One region of the Cyclobacterium sp. L-R genome, then DNA from elsewhere that is predicted to be linked to it. Evidence: riboswitches for the same ligand, from Rfam matches in the RefSeq annotation. Region 1 holds a riboswitch; each other region holds the start of a gene.
What was found. A riboswitch is a leader RNA that binds a small molecule or an ion and turns the genes downstream of it on or off. The one in region 1 is predicted to bind S-adenosylmethionine.
Positions count from the first base shown of each region.

Region 2: linked by a shared signal. The riboswitch ahead of AC13EX_RS24245 (O-acetylhomoserine aminocarboxypropyltransferase/cysteine synthase family protein) and the one ahead of AC13EX_RS09745 (homocysteine S-methyltransferase family protein) in region 1 are both predicted to bind S-adenosylmethionine.
Region 3: linked by a shared signal. The riboswitch ahead of AC13EX_RS02980 (trans-sulfuration enzyme family protein) and the one ahead of AC13EX_RS09745 (homocysteine S-methyltransferase family protein) in region 1 are both predicted to bind S-adenosylmethionine.

Region 1 covers NZ_JBSXOH010000065.1:121,189-128,378, forward strand. The annotation lists gene metH (methionine synthase) at 1-988, opposite strand, end outside; gene AC13EX_RS09745 (homocysteine S-methyltransferase family protein) at 992-2,035, opposite strand; SAM riboswitch class I at 2,112-2,213, opposite strand; gene AC13EX_RS09750 (hypothetical protein) at 2,484-3,791, opposite strand; gene AC13EX_RS09755 (PAS domain S-box protein) at 3,870-7,190, opposite strand, start outside.
Region 2 covers NZ_JBSXOH010000100.1:39,915-47,104, forward strand. The annotation lists gene alr (alanine racemase) at 1-571, shown strand, start outside; gene AC13EX_RS24225 (alkaline phosphatase family protein) at 630-2,249, opposite strand; gene AC13EX_RS24230 (glycerophosphodiester phosphodiesterase) at 2,253-2,963, opposite strand; gene AC13EX_RS24235 (VOC family protein) at 3,163-3,552, opposite strand; gene AC13EX_RS24240 (homoserine O-acetyltransferase family protein) at 3,573-4,628, opposite strand; gene AC13EX_RS24245 (O-acetylhomoserine aminocarboxypropyltransferase/cysteine synthase family protein) at 4,639-5,943, opposite strand; SAM riboswitch class I at 6,135-6,244, opposite strand; gene AC13EX_RS24250 (S8 family peptidase) at 6,821-7,190, shown strand, end outside.
Region 3 covers NZ_JBSXOH010000034.1:15,360-22,549, reverse strand. The annotation lists gene AC13EX_RS03000 (hypothetical protein) at 1-53, shown strand, start outside; gene AC13EX_RS02995 (sulfatase family protein) at 80-1,552, opposite strand; gene AC13EX_RS02990 (DUF4407 domain-containing protein) at 1,706-2,779, opposite strand; gene AC13EX_RS02985 (GDSL-type esterase/lipase family protein) at 3,097-3,750, shown strand; SAM riboswitch class I at 4,293-4,397, shown strand; gene AC13EX_RS02980 (trans-sulfuration enzyme family protein) at 4,514-5,692, shown strand; gene AC13EX_RS02975 (efflux RND transporter periplasmic adaptor subunit) at 5,773-7,083, opposite strand; gene AC13EX_RS02970 (TolC family protein) at 7,096-7,190, opposite strand, start outside.

The DNA.
Region 1 (7,190 bases):
TCCTTTTTTCAACAGGTGAACTTCTCCAGGCTTCATCTGCCTTGCCTTTCTTTCCTTGAGACTTAACCGAATCTGCGAAATCAAGCAAACGCTCTGTAGCATCTTCCCTTTTGTTCCACATTACATCCTCAACCCGATCCAGTAACTCTTTGGGAATATCATCATAAATCTCCAACATGGAGGGATTGACAATTCCCATATCCATACCATGCCTAATGGCATGATACAAAAACACTGCATGCATGGCCTCTCTTACGGGATTATTCCCTCTAAAGGAAAAAGACACGTTACTCACACCGCCACTTACTTTGGCACCTGGCAGATTTTCTTTAATCCATTTCGTCGCACGGAAAAAATCAACAGCATTGTTTTTATGCTCATCCATTCCTGTAGCAACAGGAAATATATTGGGATCAAAAATAATGTCCTGAGCCTTAAACCTAATTTTTTGCGTAAGCAGGTCATAAGATTTTTTACAGATATCTATTCGTCTTTGATAGGAATCTGCTTGCCCTTTTTCATCAAAAGCCATCACCACAACGGCAGCGCCAAACTTTTTGATGGTTTTGGCCTGTTCCAAAAATTCTTCTTCACCATTCTTCAAACTAATGGAATTAACAATTCCCTTACCTTGAATACATTTAAGCCCAGCCAAAATAATTCTCCACTTGGAACTATCGACCATCACTGGAATCCGGCTGATTTCTGGTTCTGAGGCTACCAGATTAAGGAATTTAACCATTGCAGCTTCTCCGTCTAGCATGGCTTCGTCCATACATACATCTAAAATCTGAGCGCCGCCTCTTACCTGGTCAAGCGCCACCTCAAGGGCCTCATCGTAATTGTCGTTAAGTACAAGCCTTGCAAATTTCTTCGAACCTGTAACATTGGTTCGCTCACCTATATTTACGAAATTTAGGTTCGCATTGAAAACCAATGGTTCTAGTCCTGATAGCTGTAAGCTAGGCATTTTTTTAGAATTGCTCATGAATTAATCTTCTTCGGTTAATACCTGCTGAACTCTTGGAGGGAAATTGCTGGCTGTGTTTGCTAAAGCCGAGATATGCTCGGGAGTAGTCCCACAACATCCACCAACTATATTCACCCAACCTTCTTTTAAAAACAAGCTCACTTCCTCAGTCATTTCATCTGGCCCCTGATCGTATTCTCCAAATTCATTGGGAAGACCTGCATTGGGGTAAACACTCACATTAAATGGTGATTTATCTGATAGTACTTTTAAATAGGGCCTAAGCTCAGCGGCACCTAATGCACAATTCAGACCAATACTTAATAAGGGTACATGGGAAATAGAGATCAAAAAGGCTTCGGTGGTTTGCCCGGAAAGTGTTCTTCCTGAAGCATCAGTGATGGTACCTGAAACCATAATAGGCACTCCACCTTCCTTAGGTTCTAAAGGAAGGTCTCGTTTTTCAAAAACTTCTTGAATTGCAAAAATTGCGGCTTTTGCATTTAAGGTATCAAACACCGTTTCAACAAGAAGAATATCCACTCCACCGTCTAACAAACCTTCCACCTGCTCGGAATAGGCGGCAACCAATTGGTCAAAATTAATGGCTCTAAAACCAGGATCATTGACATCTGGTGATAAGGAAGCTGTCCTATTAGTCGGTCCAATTGCACCTGCTACAAACCTTGGTTTTTCAGGCTCTCGGGCAGAAAATTCGTCTGCCACTTCCTTTGCAATCTTTGCAGACTCGAAATTAAGTTTATAGGCAATTTCAGCTAACCCATAATCTTCCTGAGCTATTGAAGTACTACTGAATGTGTTGGTTTCAATGATATCTGCTCCAGCTTCAAAATAGGCCTTGTGGATATCTTTGATGATCTCCGGGCGGGTCAAAGAAAGCAAATCATTGTTCCCCTTTAAAGATTTTTTTACAGCCGCAAGTTCTTGATTTCTAAAATCCTCTTCCTGAAGACCATATCTTTGGATCATGGTACCCATAGCACCATCCAATATCAAAATTCGCTTTTGTAATTGCTGAAGTAATAAGTTGGTTCTTCTTGCCATGTGAATCGTATATTAATTAAAAAGCTTATACGAGCATGAACCGATGTAAAACTAGAGGATATTTTCTAACTTTTGCGGCTCATCTTTATCCGGCATTTCCGGAATGGGAATTAGCACCTTGTCAACTCAGGTTGCTAAGACATCATAGGGCCCTACCCTCCGTCTTTCTCGATAAGCAATTCAAAAGTAACATGAATTCAGGAAAAAAATTCTCTTTTTGCGAAAAACTTTAATTCCTCCTGCTATAAGCGGGTTCAATAAATGCTGTTACTCAGCAATACAAAACATTAGGAACAAAATAAACACAGTTAGAACAAAATATTATTTTTAAAAAACATACAAAAACCAAACAATAAACGTTTCCAACAAAACATTGGTCTTTTACTCCAAATATTATCAAATCTCCACAAGGTGCATCTTTATAGCTCAATTAATCAAGTTGATACAATTATGGTCTTAAACCAACCCCAAGTTGAAGATAAGGGCCTGCCATATAACTCGACATATTAAGCTCGCCAAGTTTATAAGTGCTTAATGGTAACTCATATCCAGCATGTGCAGAGGTAACAATCCTAAACATTTTATTAAACACAGGAAACGCATAAGCTACCATTACTTCAGATTTGCCCATTATTCCTCTGCTCTTCAAATAGCCATCATAATCCGGTTCTTCAAACAAAATAGGAAAATCAGGCTTTTTGACATTGGTTAAAGTATAACGGATATTTCCATACCCTAAACCGGCAAGTACCCCTAATTCTAGATTTCTCATTTTATATAGCTGGTAACCATAGTTGCCATAAAGCCTAACACTATTTAATGTCTGCTCCCTATTTTCATCAGCTATACCTGAATTTGCTATATTAAAAATATCAACTGAATAGATCCACCTTCGGTTTTCTCCGATTATTTTCATTCCCAAATTATTGGGTCTATCCTTAAAAGGAGCCAATCCGTTGTTTACCAAATAATCATTTAGGCCATCTGGGTTGGTGAAATTATACCCATAAAAAAAGTGCACTCCAATACCAGCATCGGGGAAGAACAGATTCTGATCCGGCATAGAAATACCCGCTCCTAATCTAAAAAAAGCACCACTTTGCAAGTTGTCAAAGGTAATGTCATTCATTTCCCAAGCCCCTTCAAATGGACTGAAGGAATAACCAAATTTACCAAGTAAACCAACCGTTTCTTCCAAGCCTGGCACACTAAAATCGTAGCCAAATTGAAAGCCAATTTCGGTCAAAAACCCACCAAAATTTTGCGTTCCTTTATGAATATTGCGTTCTCTTAAAATAAAGCCTTGCGCTGGTTGCTGTAAGAAGGCTCCAAGGTCATCGACCTTTCTCTGGTCCTTAAGCATTTCAAAATTGACATACCCTGCACCCAAAGACATATAATGAATAAGGTGAAACTTACCTTCCTCTGTGAGCGAATAGCCCACATTCATATAAAAACGAGTGCTCTTATTGTCTATAATATAATCCCTATAGTAGGAGTTGGCGCCTGTATTTTGGTACAGCTCGAAACCTAAAATAAAATCAGAAAGGCGGTATTGATAACCAATCCCCAAAGTAGAGTATCCTCCTCGAAGATTTGATATTCCTTTATCTGAAAGCATTTCATTGAACTCTCTGATATTTGCTCCAGACGAACCGGCCAGAACATAAATCGTAGATCGCTCAGAGACATTGCCCTGTGCATTCAAATTAAAGGCCAATCCCAGCCAAAGCGGTATATATAAAATCCATCTCATAGGGCTATTTAAAGATGCAAAGATATCATTTTAGCTGAGGAATTCAGCAACCGTTTATGCATAAAAATCAACACTAAATCAGAGATAATTGATTATTTTGCTATAAAGGTTCTCTGGGGTAAATGGTTTTGATATATAATCGTCCATTCCTGAGGCTTCAAGTTGCTCTTTTACTTCTAGCAAAGAAGAAGCGGTAAGGGCTATAATAGGCACATTCCTTTTTGAAAGCAAGTCGAGTTTACGGATGATTTTAGCTACCTCAAAACCATCCATTTCTGGCATCTGAAGATCCAAAAGCACCAAGTCAAAATCATTTTTGATAAAATGATCCAGGGCAATTTTACCGTTTTCAGCAAATTTGATCTCCCCAACTCCCCATTTGGATAAGTATTTCCTTAACAACACCTGATTAACCAGGTTATCCTCAGCTACCAAAATTTTCTTGTCACCAAGTTGCCCATCCATTACTAGGGCTTCGGAAACAGTTTTTAGTTTTTTCTCATCCTGAACTTGGAAATTGATGTCAAACCAAAAGGTAGATCCTTCTCCTATTTTGGACTCCAAGTGTATCTCCGTACCGAATAACTTGGTAAGTTTTTTAACAATAGCCAAACCTAAACCTGTTCCTCCATACTTTCTGGTAGTATCTGTACTGGCCTGAGTAAAGGCATCAAATATAGACTTAACCTTGCTAGAGGCAACCCCTATACCTGTATCCTTTACCGTAAACCGGACATTTACCCTGTCATCTTCCTGACTGATAAGCTCTAGGGCTATTTTTATAAAGCCTTTATCAGTGAATTTTATTGCATTACTGATAAGGTTATTAAGAATTTGAGCAATTCGAACAGGATCTCCAATTAGTAGCTTTGGTAACGAAAAATCCGGTTCATAAATTATTTCTAGGGATTTATCCCTTATTTGATAACTGTAGGAATGAATTATTCTATTGATGAGGTTTCTCGGTTCAAATGGAACTTTTTCCAGGATCAGTTTCCCTGAATCTATCTTATTAAAGTCAAGAATATCATTGATCAGCCCTAGTAAATTCTCTGCAGAAAACTGCAATGTACGCAGATTTTCAAGTTGATCTTCCCTTGGTTTGTCTTCTATCAAAAGATGAGAAAGTCCAATTACTGCATTCATTGGAGTTCTGATTTCATGACTCATGACTGACAAGAATTGGCTTTTTGCATTTAGCGCAGCTTCAGCCTTTTCTTTGGCTTCAAATAATTCCTTTTGAGTTTCTTTTAATTTGGTAATATCTCTTGCTATTCCGGTATAGTACCTTACCTGATTGTTTTCATCCCGAATTACTTTTCCACTAGAACTAAACACCCTATAGTGTCCACGCTTATGTCTTAACCTGAACTCAAATTCAGGATGGTCTTCAAAGTATTTTATTGGACGAGAGTTACCGTCCTGCAAAACCTGAGCATCTTCAGGATGCAGATAATCTGTAAAATCACCACTGGTAAATTCATAGGTTTCGTAGCCAAGAAATTGTTTGATATTTGGAGAAACATAACTAAGCTCAAGTTGGGCGGTAATAGAGAATATAATCTCAGTCGACTCTTCTACCAGACTTCTATACTTAATTTCGCTTTTCTTCAATTCCTTCTTAGCCAAGTACTCCTCTGAAATATCTCTTACAATCCCCAGAACATACTCTAATTTTCCCTCCTTAAAAATGGGTTTGGCCGTCAATTCATAGACGCGCTCAAGATAGGTTATAAGGTCACTAAGCGTTTTTTTCTTTTCTACCGCCTCTCTCACTAAGGGTTCTACGACTTTACGTGTGACGGTGTGCACTTCCTGAATGGTCCTACCTATAAAATAAGATTTATCAAAACCCCAATTGGTGAAGTTTGAACCCTCAGCAACTAAATACCTATAGTTTTTATCAATTAGAAAAACATTGGTGAAGGGAATATTAGACGCAAGCACTCGGTACCTGTCTTGGATCTTTTCAATTTCAAGCCGGTCCTTTTTCCTTTCTGTAACATCATGAAGTAAACCTTCATACAAAATCACATTCCCCTCTGTGTCAAACACAGGCCGGATTTTATCCTCGACCCATCTGTAACCGCCATCAGCAGACAGCAACCTATACTCTCTATTGTATTGGGTTTTTTCGGGATTGATGAGTTCCTTTTCGAAAATAAGACGATCATCTGGATGGACAAAATCTTTCAGACTAACAGAATCCCTTACAAGATCCTCTGAAACATAACCAAATTGATTAATGTTTTCGGTGATATAGGAAATCTTAAATCCCTCATTAGGTTCTACTTCAAACAATATTGCCGGGCTGTTTTCAATAATCAGCTTGGCCTTTTTTGCCATTTCTTCACGTAGAAGTAAGGTAGTTAGATTCCTCACCAAAAAAGAGTAACCTATTTTCTCAACCTCAACATTTTGTATGGGCTTAACGGAAACCTCAAAAGGTTGAACATTTCCGGTATTGTCCAATATCTGAACTTCCTCCACCCACATGCCATTGGCTGAAGCTTTTTCTATTAAACCCTTGAATGATTTGGAAGGGGCATTGATGATTTTGAAGAAATCAGTAATTTTCCCACCATGGCCGTTTTGAAAAGGCTCTCCCTCAAATATGGCCACCTCATTCATATAAATTACGTTCAGATTAAGATCTGTAACATAAATAGGTTCATTGACTTGGGCTAAAATTTGGGATTCAAAAAGAAGTCTACGCTCTACCGTTTTTTTCTCAGTGATATCATTACAATAACCAAAAACTTCAAGGTTGCTTTTACTGGTAAGTTGATTTACCTGAATTAGGTAAGAAATATGCTTTTCTTTTCCATTAGAATTGGTAAAAATAAACTCACCTGAAACAGATTTCCTGTTCTGGAGAGCCTCCTGTACTTTAGATTTAACCAGCTCTCTGTCTTTGGCAGGGATCAATTCTAAAAAATCACTAATCTCAATCACATCAATGGACAAATCCAAATCGAAAATTCGATTTATCCCTTTAGACAAAAAGATCTTCCTACCTGAATTTTGCAGTCTCCATGAGCCTGATTTGGCCAATACTTCAGTTGAACTAAGTAATTTCTCATTTCTAAACAACTTAGACTTCGTAGAACGGTTGATAAGTGCCGCTCCAAATACATCTGCCAATTGTCTAATCCCAAACCTATTTCTATGGTTGGAATTCCAATGTGGTTGCGGCTTGGAACTACTAAGTGTAAATAATCCCAAAAGATTGTTTTCAGCAAAAATGGGGACAATGATATAAGCTACAAAGCCTAGCTTGTCAGCAATTATAGCCTCAAAAGAGTTTTTATTTTTTAAATTTCTTAAATCGTCAACAGCAATAAAACCAGAAGTTCCTACATTCTCCAAAAATTCTTCCTGTCCCTCTAAGGAAATGGT
Region 2 (7,190 bases), on a different contig from region 1:
AAAATTCTTGCCTGAGATCAGACATATAGCTTGTTCTGCCGCTGCTTTGGCTATGAAGGACACCGTTTATGATATGGTGCGAATAGGGGTTGCTCAGTATGGGTTTTGGCCAAGTCCTGACATCTATTATGCGCATTTACATCAAACCAATAAAAAGTCTGATGCCACAATGAAGCGGATTTTTAATTGGAAAACAGATATAATGGACATTAGGACGGTCGATCAGGGAGAATTTATTGGTTACGGAACAGCATTCCAAGCTACTCAGGAAATGAAAATTGCCGTCATTCCTCTTGGCTATTCCAATGGTTATCCTAGGGCCTTGTCCAACAGAGGTCAGGTTTTGATCCATGGAAAAAAGGCGCCTATAGTGGGATTGATTAACATGAATTTGTTTATGGTTGACATTACCCACATTAGGGAAGTAGCAGTAGGCGATGAGGTGGTCTTGATTGGTAGGCAAAAAAACAATGTTATTAATGTTTCCAGCTTCACCAATGCTACTCAATTGTTAAACAATGAGATGCTAAGCCGCCTCCCAGCGGCCATACCCAGGACAGTAGTGAAATAGCCTGCTGTTTATTTCAGAATAGGATAGGAAAACAATAGGGCGATTATTTAGGCAGGGATTATAAAGTACTTTCTATGATAAACTTTTCAGTTATTATTTGCTTAGGAATGCCTGGGCCCGCAATTTGGATTTCAAGCCCCTCACCATCGGTATCATCAAAATACCATACCTCAATTGCATGATTTCCTTTCGACAGCTCAACTTGATTGCTTTTTATTTGACTGGAATGGGAGCCATCATTGTCAACAATTACCTTACCATTTAGCAAAACCTTGCTTCCGTCATCAGATCTAGAGAAAAAAGTATACTTTCCTTTTTCAGGTATAGTCAAGGTAGCCTCAAATTTTACAGCAAAATGGTCTGGACGATGCGGTATTTCTTTAAGGCTAAATTCATTACTCATGCCTGATTTCTTAATGGGAAGGCTTTTAAAATCAGGTACCCGTAAAAAATCACCTTCATAGTAATCCCAGGAAATTTTCCCTTCTTTTCCATTACCGATTCGGTACTGATTGACTTCAGGTCTGCTGTATTTGCCATTTTTGTAGCTTACAGTAGTAAGCAAAGTACTGTTGTTGAACTGAAGGGAAGCATTATAAACAATACCACTTTCTTTTGTAGGGACTGAACCGTCTAATGAATAATATATTTTTGCATCCGCATCATCCACTTTTATTTCTACCATTACAGGTGGCTTAGGAAAGAAACCTTTTGTTGGTGAAATATTTGGCATGGGAACATAAGGGGCTGAAATACTATTTGGGTCAAATGCTTCCAAGATTGGACGACCAATACTGGCATCTGGTGGAGTGATGCCAAGAGCAAAGGCTAACGTTACGGGAACATCATAGATATAGCAGGGTTTATCGATTACCAAGCCTTTTTTTACATCAGCTCCATACAATAATATTGGGATCTCGATTTCATTTAATGAAGTACTGCCATGGCCTTTATCTATACCTCCATGATCGCCAGTGATCATTAGCAAGGTTTCATCCATCAGGCCAGCTGCCTCCAGCCTTTCTATAAAATGGCCAATAATACTGTCATAGTGGGAGATGGCATTGAAATAAGCTTCAGAATCATGGCCATCCTGATGCCCATAATGGTCAATTTCATCAATATTAATAAATAAAAAATCAGGAAGGTCCTCAAAGAAGGAATCTGCTGCTTTTTCGAAGATAACATCTCCTTTTTCTCCTAAGTAGACCTTGTCTACCTGGCTTAAGTCAAATAGTCTGGCTAAACCTTTCCATTCATAGAAAAAATTAACCTTAGAAGACGGAATTTGCTCTTTTACCCAATTCATCAGACTTGGATAAACACCTTCATCTGTTGACTCTACTGGAGGCCATTTTACTTTGTCCCTTTCCCAATCATTGTCATAGACACCGTGTTGTAAAGGGCCAACGCCTGTTAGCATTGCGGTCCAATTTGGGGAGCTATTGGTAGGTAACAAGCATCGAGCAAATGGAGCTATTGCTCCATTTGCAATCATTTTATTCATATAAGGAGTTGATGCTTTCTGGAAGCCTCTGGATCCGAAGGCATCAAGGCCTATCAGAATGGTATGTTTAACTTTCCTTTCGGAAATTGTTGCTTTATTGCAGGATATGCCAAAGGTGAATGCTACAGAAATTATTAAAAATATGCCAATGGAAATGCTGCGATATTTCATTTTTTACTTAATAATTGAGAATAGCTTTTCAGGCTCGTCGGTAGTGATAAAATCCACATCTTGATCCAATAGCCATTTCATGTCTTCTTCATTGTTTACAGTCCAGACATTAACAGTCATGTTTAAGTCTTGTGCTTCCTTAATCCAATGTGGGTTTTCTTTAACTTTTTTGATATTGTAATCAAAACCAAAGAATCCATCGTCTTTTAATTCCTGTGGAGTTTTATCTCCCCGAAGGTAAGCTACATTGGCATTAGGGTCCAGTTCAATTACCTTCAATGCTATGTCATAGTCGAAAGTGATATAGTCAACCCATTGCTCTGCACCTAATTCCTTTACTATAGCAACGGACTTTTCGGCAAGTTCAATTCCTTTTGCTTTAGATACTCCTGATGGCTTGATTTCGAAAATAAGCTTTGTTTTGCTTTGCTTCATACCATGCTTAAGGTATTCTTCAACTGTAGGTACTTTTTCACCATTGGCCAAAGGCTTTTCAAGTAGTTGGGCATAAGTAACTTCTTCAATTACCATTTCCTCATGGTCGGCATCGTGATTGGCTACAAGAACTCCATCTGCTGTCATCCAAACATCAAACTCTGATCCTTCACAGCCAAGTTCAATTGCGGCTTGTAAAGAAGCTAAGGAATTCTGAGGGTATGGATTTGCTTTCCAAGCTCCTCTATGGGCGATTACTTTGTTTTTGTGAAATTCCATTTTATGGCTGGTGCAAGATATTAGACATGCACATAATCCCAAGGTAAAAATAAATTGATAAGACATTTAACTTATGGTTGGTTTTGATGCAATATTCTAAAAGAAATCACAATCCACAACTCATATTCAAAAATTATTGTTAAAATAATATAGCAAGAAGGCTGAATAGTTTTTCAAATCCTTAAAAAATGAATTAAAATTACTCCCAAATCCCTTGAGGTACTATTTCTAGTACATTGCCAAATGGATCCTCAAAATAAAAACTACTTAACTGATTTCTCCATTCTTGAGTGTGGGTAAACACTATTCCTTTTTGACTTAATTTTTCCCTAATCTCTAGGTAATCCTCTTTTCTCACCTCAAAGGCCAAGTGTTGCTTCCCATAGGCAAAGTGTGGAGGCAAACTGGTTTCATTTTTTGTTACTTCAGGGAGAAAGCAAAGCAAGACGCTTTCCCCACATCTGAAAAACACATGCCTTTTATCCACCTTTGAAATCAAGGGCATTTCTAATACTTGATGATAGAATTTTTCTGCTAAATCTAAATCATCGATGTACAAACAAGTTTCCTTTATCTTCGTGTATGGAATCATACAAGATGAATGTTTGATTAACCGTTATTCTCCAAATAAAAAGATTTTAGTATGTATTGCAATTGTTCATACTCAATTAAGAAAGCATCGTGACCATAAATGGATGTAATTTCTCTATAGGTCCCTTTGGGTACATGCTTACTGATGTACCTGGATTCCTCGCTTGTGAATAGAATGTCGGTATCTACTCCTATAGAAAGCACTTTGCATTTGATATTTGATAGGGCTAGGGGTGTGCCACCTCTTGATCTACCTATATCATGACTATCCATGGCTTTAGACAGTGTCCAATAAGACATTGCATTGAATCTATTGGCTAATTTTAAGCCCTGGTATCTTAAATAGCTGCTTATCTTAAAACCATCTCTTTTCTCTTCAGTCTCACTTTGGTTTTGAAGAAATGTCAATGGATGTCTGTAGCTGAGCATGCCAATTGCCCTGGCTGTTTCCAGGCCTTTTTTCCCTGCTTCGGGATCTAATTTACCCCAAGTTCCATCAGATTCGATTGCCATCCTTTGGGTTTCATTAAAACCAATTATCCATGGCGAGGCTTTTGCATTTGAGGCTACGATGATAGCATTTTCTAGTTTATCACCTAAAGTGACAGCCCATTCCAATGCTACCTGACCACCTAAAGAACCTCCAATCACCGTGTTGATTTTTCCCAAGCCCAGGTGAATTCTCAATTTATCCAACGCTGCCGCTATGTCCCTGGTTGTAATATTAGGGAAGTCATAGTAATAAGGTTTTCTATTTTGCGGATCATTACTCAAAGGTTGAGTTGAACCATAGCAGGAACCAAGGAAATTAGCACAAACAATGAAATATTTGGAGGGGTCAAAAAATTTGTCCTCCCCAATCAGTCCAGACCACCATTCCTGGGGGTTGGCATCTCCTGTTAATGCATGCATTACCCATATCACATTGTCTTTATTGGCATTTAACTGCCCTTGGGTAGTGAAATTCAATTGGAATTCCGGAAAAGATTCTCCGGATTCCAAAGGTAATGCTTCTTGGCAATAGAAAATCTCTTGAGTCATTTCAATAGTCAAATGCGGCGATTGAAGGTTCATTTTAATAGTTTTATATTTTGTCGAAGGCAGAAGTAAGGTCTGCTTTCACATCTTCAATGTGTTCTATACCTAATGAAATCCTTAACATAGAAGGGGTTACACCTGCGGCTAATTGTGCTTCATCAGAAAGCTGCTGATGGGTGGTAGCGGCGGGTTGAATGATCAAGGTTTTTGCGTCTCCTACATTGGCCAAATGGGAAATTAATTCCAAATTGTTAATGAAGTTTGATGCAGTTTCTTTGTCTCCTTCAATTTCAAAACTCAATACGCCACCAAATCCATTTGGAAGGTATTTTTTAGCCGTTTCGTGATAAGGACTATTCGGCAATCCTGGATAGTTTACTGACTTCACTTTAGGATGTTGCTCTAGCCATTTTGCAAGTTCCAAAGCATTGTCAACTGTACGTTGTACACGTAGTGATAATGTTTCTAACCCTTGCAACAATAAAAATGAATTGAATGGGCTGATAGCAGGTCCAAAATCTCTAAGTCCTTCTACTCTTGCTCTAATTGCAAAGGCAATATTTGGAAGTCCCAAAGGATTGTTGTCTCCAAATGTATCCCAGAAATTCATTCCATGATAACCTTCAGATGGCTCAGAAAATTCAGGGAATTTACCGTTGCCCCAATTGTAATTACCACCGTCTACAATTATACCTCCTATAGAAGTACCATGACCACCAATCCACTTGGTAGCAGAAGAAGTGACAACGTTCGCTCCATGTTTGATAGGCTGACAAAGGTATCCTCCTGCGCCAAAAGTATTGTCTACTACTAATGGGATGTCATGTTTTTTGGCAAGTGCAGCTATTTCTTCAAAATCTGGAACATTAAATTCTGGATTACCGATAGTTTCTACATAGATGGCTTTGGTGTTTTCATCTATTTGTTCTGCCAAATCTGCGGCTTTGTCAGATTTTGCAAACCTTGCTTCAATTCCTAACCTTTTGAAAGAAACCTTAAACTGATTGTAAGTACCTCCATATAAATAAGGAGAGGTTACAAAATTGTCTCCAACACTAAGGAAGTTATTTAGCGCCAAAAACTGAGCAGCTTGACCTGAAGCAGTTGCTACAGCAGCTACACCACCTTCTAATGCTGCCACCCTCTTCTCAAAAACATCAGAGGTAGGGTTCATTATCCTTGTGTAAATATTACCAAACTCCTTTAATGCGAAAAGGTTTGCACCATGTTCCGCAGAATTAAAGGCATAAGAAGACGTTTGGTAAATTGGAACAGCCCTGGAATTGGTGGTAGCATCCACCTCTTGACCGGCATGAACTTGCAATGTTTCGAAACGATAATTTTTTGACATGTTATTTGTTTTTTAGGTTTGTTATCAATTCTAATAAACTTGATTAAGTATAAAATGTGTAAAACTACCTGAGGCTAAAAGCACATAGGGCAGAATTTTTCCATCCTTTTAGAAAAGAAATTAAATGATTGAAGAAATACCTGGAAACTTTGTCCTTTTTTATTCTGTAAAATAAAATCATATAGTTTTTGAATTTATATTCCCAGATGTAAACTTTTTCATCTGGCAGGAATTGGCACCTTGGATTTTCCAGGTTGCCAGAGGGTCAACGAGCCTGTCTCTTGCCTCTTCTATATAAATCCTAGCTACTTCTAAAAAGTAAAAGGATTGTACAAAATAAACCTACATTGTCAAATTTTCCAATAGATGACCGTAATTTTTTCTTTTAAAAAGTTAATTAGTCAGTTAATCAGTAAGTTACATTATTTTTAAACAATGGAAATGGTTTCACCAGTATTATTTCATGGGAATTACAAGGAGAAGATATAGCCGATAAAAATAGCTCCATAAGGTAATTAAACCATTTTTGCCACGTTAAGGTATTCAGCTCTCACAGGAAGAGTGTACATTAAGTAATACTGGGTCATTTGACAATTTCACACTTAATAGAATAGTCTTGAAGAAGATATGTTGGCTATCTATTGAATTATAGGTACCCACCTAAAATTGGAGCTTCAAATGAATCAATCAGCGAATAACTCTCGAATTTGATGGGCTTTTATTCAGTGGTCTTTAAATTAAACCACAAAAAGTATAATCTTACCGTAAAAGTTTTGGAAATTTGTTTCAAACTTAATCGTTGGTACCTTTCTGTTTGATAGTTCAGTAATAACAGCGATAAAAAAATCAGTTAAATTTTATTTATACTTCAAATTTTATGGAAAGAAATTTCAAAACTTATTTTTATGCTTTTTTACTGGGGATTTTTCTCAGTGGGTACGGGTCTGTTTCCGCTTTTACAGGAGTTAGTTTTGTAAAAGACAGTATTGAAACTCCAAACAATTGGTTTTTGCTTGACCCCATAGATGATGGGATAATGGGAACAGGGGCCGAGAAGGCCTATGAGAAATTGCTTCAGGGGAAATCACCAAAAGCCATGATAGTGGTGGCTGTAATTGATTCTGGAATAGACATCACCCATGAAGACCTTCAGGGGAAAATATGGACCAATGAGGATGAAATTGCTGGAAATGGAATAGACGATGATAAAAATGGTTATGTAGATGATGTGCATGGCTGGAATTTTA
Region 3 (7,190 bases), on a different contig from region 1:
ATAAACTCAACAATAGCTTAAAAACGAACAAATATTATCTAGATATTGATTAGGACAGTACTCGACCCATTAATTTATTTTACCTGTTAAGTTCGAGATAGTTTTCCTTCCTAATGCTATCATTCCTATCGTATAAGTACTTCCATTTTGTCATGTACTCATCGGCAGGAAGAAATTCATCATTTGTGGCCTTTAGTTTTGCCATTAACACTCCATCAAGATGGTTTTTTAATTGTGTAAATTGAGGCAAATCAACGAGGTTATGCATTTGATAAGGGTCTAGCTCGTTGTCATACAACAACCATAGGCCTAGCAAATCTTTTACATAGGTATATTTTTTTGTTCTTACGCCTCTAAATTCCCTTCCCCCGTTTAAGAATTTCCATTCATGGAAAGGCACAGGGAGCATGATCAAAGCAGCCTCATTTCCCAATTCATCACCATCAATAAGAGGTTTAGAAAAATCAGTTCCCTCTATGGTTTCAGGTATTCCCAGATCACTTAAACCCAATAAAGTAGGCAAAAGATCAGGAGTATTGATCGGATCATAAATTTGATGTGCCACTTTGCCCAATTTGTCAGGGTATCTAATGAGTAAAGGCACCTTTATGGACTCATCATAAGGCCTTTGTTTTTTCAATGCACCTTTGGACATCAACATATCTCCATGCTCAGAAGTAAAAACAAATATGGTATTGTCGGCAATTCCTGCCTCATCAATTGCTGCTAACAATTCACCTACCGAATAATCCAAGGCTGTACAATGTGCATAATAGTTGGCAAGAACATTTCTGGCACTATCCGCAAAAGCTTCTGGAACATTGGGGCGTAAACTGATTTTTGAAGCATCATACATTTTTTTATACGCTTCTGGAGCTGTATGGTATGGGTCATGCGGAGGCCCCCAGGAAAGCACCAAAAGGAAAGGATTGTCCTTATTTTTATTGATATAACTTATGGCACTGTCTGTTTGTGAAAATGCATCATACCCTTCCCAATACTGCTTTTGGTTCTCCTCATCAAAATAAAAGGAGTCATTGTAATTATGGGTAACTTCCCTAACTTTCCAATAATCAAAACCTTGTCTTCTTTCTTTTGGAACAGGTTTATTCCTTGCACTGAATGGTTCTTCACCTCTTTTGTGACCATTAAGGTGCCATTTCCCAATGTAGCCAGTTTGATAACCAGCTTTTTTATATATTTTGGCAATGGTATTGGCCTCTGTAGGAAATGGTTTGTCATTATAAAACACCCCATGGGTCAAAGGGTACTGCCCGGAGATAAAACTACCTCTCCATGGAGCACACACAGCCATCACAGTCACAGCATTGTGAAACACCGCGCTCTCCATAGCAAGGCTGTCCAGGTTAGGGGTAATGACATCCTCATTGCCTAGGTAACCTATAGATTGGGCCCTCCATTGATCAGCCAATACAAAAACAACATTTGGGGCAACTGAAGGCTTTTCCTTCTTAGTTTCTTCTACCTCTCGCTTGCAAGCAACACTAAATAAAAGAATACAATTAAAAATCAACAGTTTATTAAAATTCATCCTTGGTGAAATTTGGGTCGAGATGAATTTGGCGAAAATAATTGTTAAATCAATATCAAATTAATTTTTATTTAAATTTTCTGGTCAATCAAATAAGGCTCTTTGCCAATTGAACGCTTAATTCAATGCTAACTTAATTGGAATCTAAAAGCATCATTCTCTCTCCAGCAAACTTAAATCAAATGCCTTTCTTGCTGCTTTTCTCTCGGGTTGAATTTCATCAAAAACATCCTTTCTCAATTCACTCTCCCTGCTCTTTTTATACCATTGCTCATCAGCTGACAAAATAACTCCGGCCTCATACAATTCCAAAAGGTGATCATAAGGTCCTCTTTTAGCCATTAGTTTGACTAAAATAGGAGCCATTTCTATCATAATAAACAAGGCCATAATTAGAATATTGGCCCAATACACAGCGCTGTTAGCATTTGTAAGCGAATCTAGCGCTTGAATCCTCGCTGCTAGGCCATTGTTGGCATCAAGTGAAACCATTTGGTAATCCAATTCGGCAGCCATTTTTTCGTTTAATTCATATTTCTGCTTTACCAAATCGTCTATTTTCTTGCGGTTTAAGCTTTGGGTGTATTCCAAATCTTGTTGGGCTTGATCTAGTTGCCTCTCCTTTTTCTCTGCATTGATCCCAATACCTGCTCTACCGGTAGTTTCACTCGTTTTCACACCAAAACGCTCATTGTCATATTCTGTTTGCTTTTGATTTCTAAAAGCTTCTTTTTCTTTAATTTCAGCATTCAATTCATCGATTTGGGCTTCTAAATCAAGTAACTCTGGGTATCCAGCCTTTATTTCATCCTTACTATCACTGATAGTGGCCAAACGCTGCCGATCCAACTCCCGGTTGATCTCCTTTTCAAATATCTTTAACTCCAATGGCTTTGCAATGACCAAGGCAATCAATACTGCCAATAAAAGCCTGGGTATGGCCTGCTTAAATTCAGAAAGGAATTTCTCCCTCTTTTTAAGGGTAGACACAATGTATCTATCCAAATTAAAAATCATCAGCATCCATACAATTCCAACCGCCAAAACGGCAAAAAAAGATTCAAAAACAGTGAAAAGTGCATAACCAACAGACAAGCCTGCAAACACCGCAGTAAAAAGAACAGTCCCTCCTATTCCAATAAATTGATGGATGGAACCTGGACACCGCTTCACCAGAGGTTGGTAAGCCCCTGAACAAAATACAAGAAAGCGTTCTAGTTTATTCATATAATAAGGAAACTCTTTAGATTTTAAACGAATTACCTTTCAAGGACATTGCCAAATATTTACTGAAATACACAATTATAACTCTTATTCCCAAAACCATTGTATATAACTGTTTTTCAATGATTTAAATAATAAATAAAATTAATATTTAAGGTTTATTCAATTTACATTTCTTAAAATGGCTAGTAACCATAAAATTAGAAGTACAAAACAAATAACTGTCCGCACCGATTGTCCGCTATTGATACAATCAAGTAAAAAAAGTGTTTTAATTATCGAAGAAATGAAGTATTTTGGGGATTAAAATTCAATACCCGATGATGACAAAAAACAACTTCTTTTTAATTTCACTCTTATTATTTACTTGTTCCTCAGTTTTTGCACAAAATCCTGAAAGATTTAAAGATCAGGTGGCTAAGATTAATAAAGATTATCCTGTAAAAGACAATTTAAATTCGATTGTATTTACCGGTAGTTCCACAATTCGTATGTGGAAAAGCCTGCAAAAAGATTTCCCTGAGCACAATGTAATAAATGGTGGGTTTGGGGGTTCACAAGCAAGTGATTTGAATTTTTACATCAACGAATTGATCCTAGATTATAAGCCTACCAAGGTATTTATTTATGAAGGAGACAACGATCTTTCAGCTGGTAAAACTGTAGAAGACATATTGGTCACATTTGACCTTATCATTAGTAAAATTCACGAAGCACTTCCAGAAACAGAAATCATTCTTATAAGCCCAAAACCAAGTGTTGCTAGATGGGAATTGGCTGATCAATACCTTGATTTAAACAAAAAACTAAAGAAATCCACAAAAGGTAAAAAATACTTAAAGTATGCAGATCTATGGAAGCCCATGCTTGCCGAAGACAAGGAACCTATGAAAGATATCTTTCTTAAAGACAATCTTCACATGAATGAAAAAGGTTATGCCATTTGGGCCAAAACTATTAAGAGGTTTCTATAAAACATTGAGGTAAAAAATAACACAAACAACTTCATTGAACCCGGATTATGTAATAGGATTCATAATGAGTGTTGAAATCGCAAGAATATCAGACTGTTTGGAGATTTTTAGCATAGCACCGCTATGGTGAAATCTCCAAACAGCAACGAAGTGGCTGATTTTAAAGCGATTTCAGCACGTAGTAGAATATCTATTGCATATTTTGGGTTGAATCAAAGGAGTAAGTTCAGCTACCTGTCTTTCAATTGACTCAATTTGCGTTTGAAAGGCAGGTAGTTTAAATACACTCTTGAAAGAATTGTTTTTTAATCTCCTTTATAACTTCTATAACCATTTTTTCCAGGCTTCAGTTGAGCATCCAATAGGCAAACTTTAAGCCCTCTTCCCGAGTCACAAATACTCAGAAAACAAGTTTTTCGGCTTGTTCGATAAAAGGGAGCATTTTATTTTATCTTAAAAACGTCCTTATATTGTACAAAACACAAAAGGAATTTGGAAAATAGCCTTTCCATTCCGTTATTTGCATTAAATTTCAGGAAACTGATTTATAAAGAAGAGGCGAGAGATCAGGCTCTGTGAACCTCTGGCAACCTTCCGAACCAAGGAAAGGTGCCAATACCTGCCCAATAAATAGGGAACGATAAATTAGAAAATAAGACAGCACTTACATTCTCCTTCTTTATCTATCTCGATTATTATATGCTATTCTGCGGCTTCGTTGAATGGGTTATTTTCATGTATGTACGATAAGAAAATTTCTAATATGGATTATAAAAATTTTGAAACACAAGCAGTAAGGATAGCTGCCTCCTCCTCAAATCAAAGAGAACATTCTGCTCCTATTTACTTAAGTTCCAGTTTTGTCTTTGATTCAGCAGAACAAGCTAGGCAAATGTTTGCTGATGAAATTGAGGGGAATATTTATTCCAGATATGCAAACCCTAACACAAGTGATTTAATAGAAAAAGTATGTGCTGCAGAAGGCACAGAGAGTGGTGTCACAACTGCTTCCGGGATGGCGGCAATGTTTGGCAGCATGGCGTCCTTACTTAGGCAAGGAGACCATGTTCTAGCTTCCAGATCATTGTTTGGGTCTACACACCAACTTTTAACGCGTGTATTCCCTAAATGGGGGATTTCGCATACTTATGGAGACATTTCTGAAATTGACCAATGGGAGCGCTTGGTTCAACCAAACACAAAGATGTTGTTTATAGAAACTCCTTCAAATCCGGGACTAGAAATTATAGATTTAGAATACATTGCCAAATTCGCAAATGCACACAACCTTGTTTTGGTTGTGGACAATTGCTTTGCTACGCCCTACCTCCAGCAGCCTGCAAAATGGGGGGCTCATATTGTCACCCATAGCGCAACCAAATTTATCGACGGTCAAGGAAGAGTGCTTGGAGGATTGATATTAGGAAAAAAGGAATTAATAGATGAGGTTCAGTTTTTCATGCGTCATACTGGCCCTTCTTTATCACCTTTTAATGCATGGATATTGGCCAAAAGCATGGAGACTTTGGCTGTTAGAATGGACAGACATTGTGAAAGTGCACTTAAAATCGCTCAGTATTTTGAAGGAAATAAGGAAGTGGATGTAGTGAAATATCCATTTTTGACTTCTCACCCCCAATTTCATCTTGCCAAAAAACAAATGAAACATGGGGGAGGAATCATCACCCTCACTTTAAAAGGGGGATTATCCAGAGCTAAAAAGTTCATTGACCAATTACAAATGATCTCTGTAACTGCCAATTTGGGCGATAGCCGTAGCATTGTTACCCATCCTGCTTCTACCACGCACAGTAAACTTACGGAGGAAGAGAGAGAGAAAGTAGGCATTTTAAATGGTCTTGTTAGGCTATCTGTAGGTTTGGAACATGTGGATGATATAATTCTGGATATAGAAAGAGCACTAGAAAAGTCCAAAAGCTAAAAAAAGGCCCCCAAAATCTATTTTAGATTTTGGGGGCCTTTTTTTAGCTTCTTTCAACAACGCCTGAGCGGTAAATTGAATTATTTTTTACTATCGGCCCCTTCAGGTACAGATACAGTCACTTCTTTGTCATTTTCAAGTTGGGTACTGACAACAAAATAAGGACCTACAATAACTTCTTGACCTTCCTCCAGTCCTTCCAAAATTTCAATATTTTCAAAATCGGAAATCCCTGTTTTTACTTCTTGAATTTTGGCTTTATTGTCATTTTTCAAGAACACCAATTCCTTCATATTTCCTTCGCCCTCACCTGATTCAATTTCTTGTCCAGTCCTCACTGTTACCGCTGCAAGTGGTATAGCTAAAACACCGACCTTCTTATCGGTAATGATCTCTACACTTGCTGTCATTCCAGGGCGAAAAGGGAATGGATTTTCATTAGACACCAAATCTTTATAAGACTCATTTATAATTCGAATTCGAACCTCAAATTCTGTCACAGCATCTGTACTTACCTTTTCATTGGCAGAATTGGCAATTGCTGTAACTACTCCTGTGAATTTTTTACCTGTAGAGGAGTAGGAATCCACTTCTATTAAAGTAGTATCGTTCATACTTATTCGAACAATATCATTCTCATTTACATTTACTCTTACCTCCATTTTTGACAAATCAGCAATCCGTAACATCTCGGTTCCGGCCATTTGAGCTGTCCCTACTACCCTTTCCCCTTTCTCCACGAGAAGGTTGGACACAATTCCATCAGTTGGAGAATAAACATTGGTTAACCTAAGATTTTCACCAGCTTCATCTACAGAGGCTTTCGCACTTTTCACGATAAATTCTGATGCAATAACAGACTGCTTTGATGCTTCAAGGTCGTTCTCTGCTGTTAGAAAATCAGCCTTTATCTGTTCAAAATCAGCATCAGAAATAACCTTATCATTATACAAAGAGAGGTTTCTATCGTAATTAAGCTTGGACCTATTATATTGAGCTTCGGCACGCTTTAGACTTGCCCTTGATTGGGCTAAATTAGCCATTTGCTGATTCAAATTGGCTTGAGCTCGGTCTAGGGCAGAAATGAAATTATCAGGCCTTATTTTAACCAATAGGTCCCCGACTTTTACAGAATCACCTTCATTAACATTTAATTCAATGATTTCACCAGCAACGTCAGGACTCATTTTGACCTCAGTTTCCGGTTGTACCACTCCTGAGGCACTTACCTTTTCAACAATGTCTTTTTTACTAACTTTACCTATCTGCACTTCCAAAGGCTTCTCTCCTCCTATCCATCCGGCTTGCTTTCCAACAAACATTACTATCACTAAGACAGCAACAATCCCTAGTAAAATGTAAATTAATTTATTTGACTTTTTCTTGGCCATTTTTCTGAACTATTAAAGTGTAAGAGGATTTCCTAAATAAAAATCCAGTACTTTGACGCTAAAAACATACTGGTATTTTGCAGTAACCAGGTCTGCTTCTGCATTGA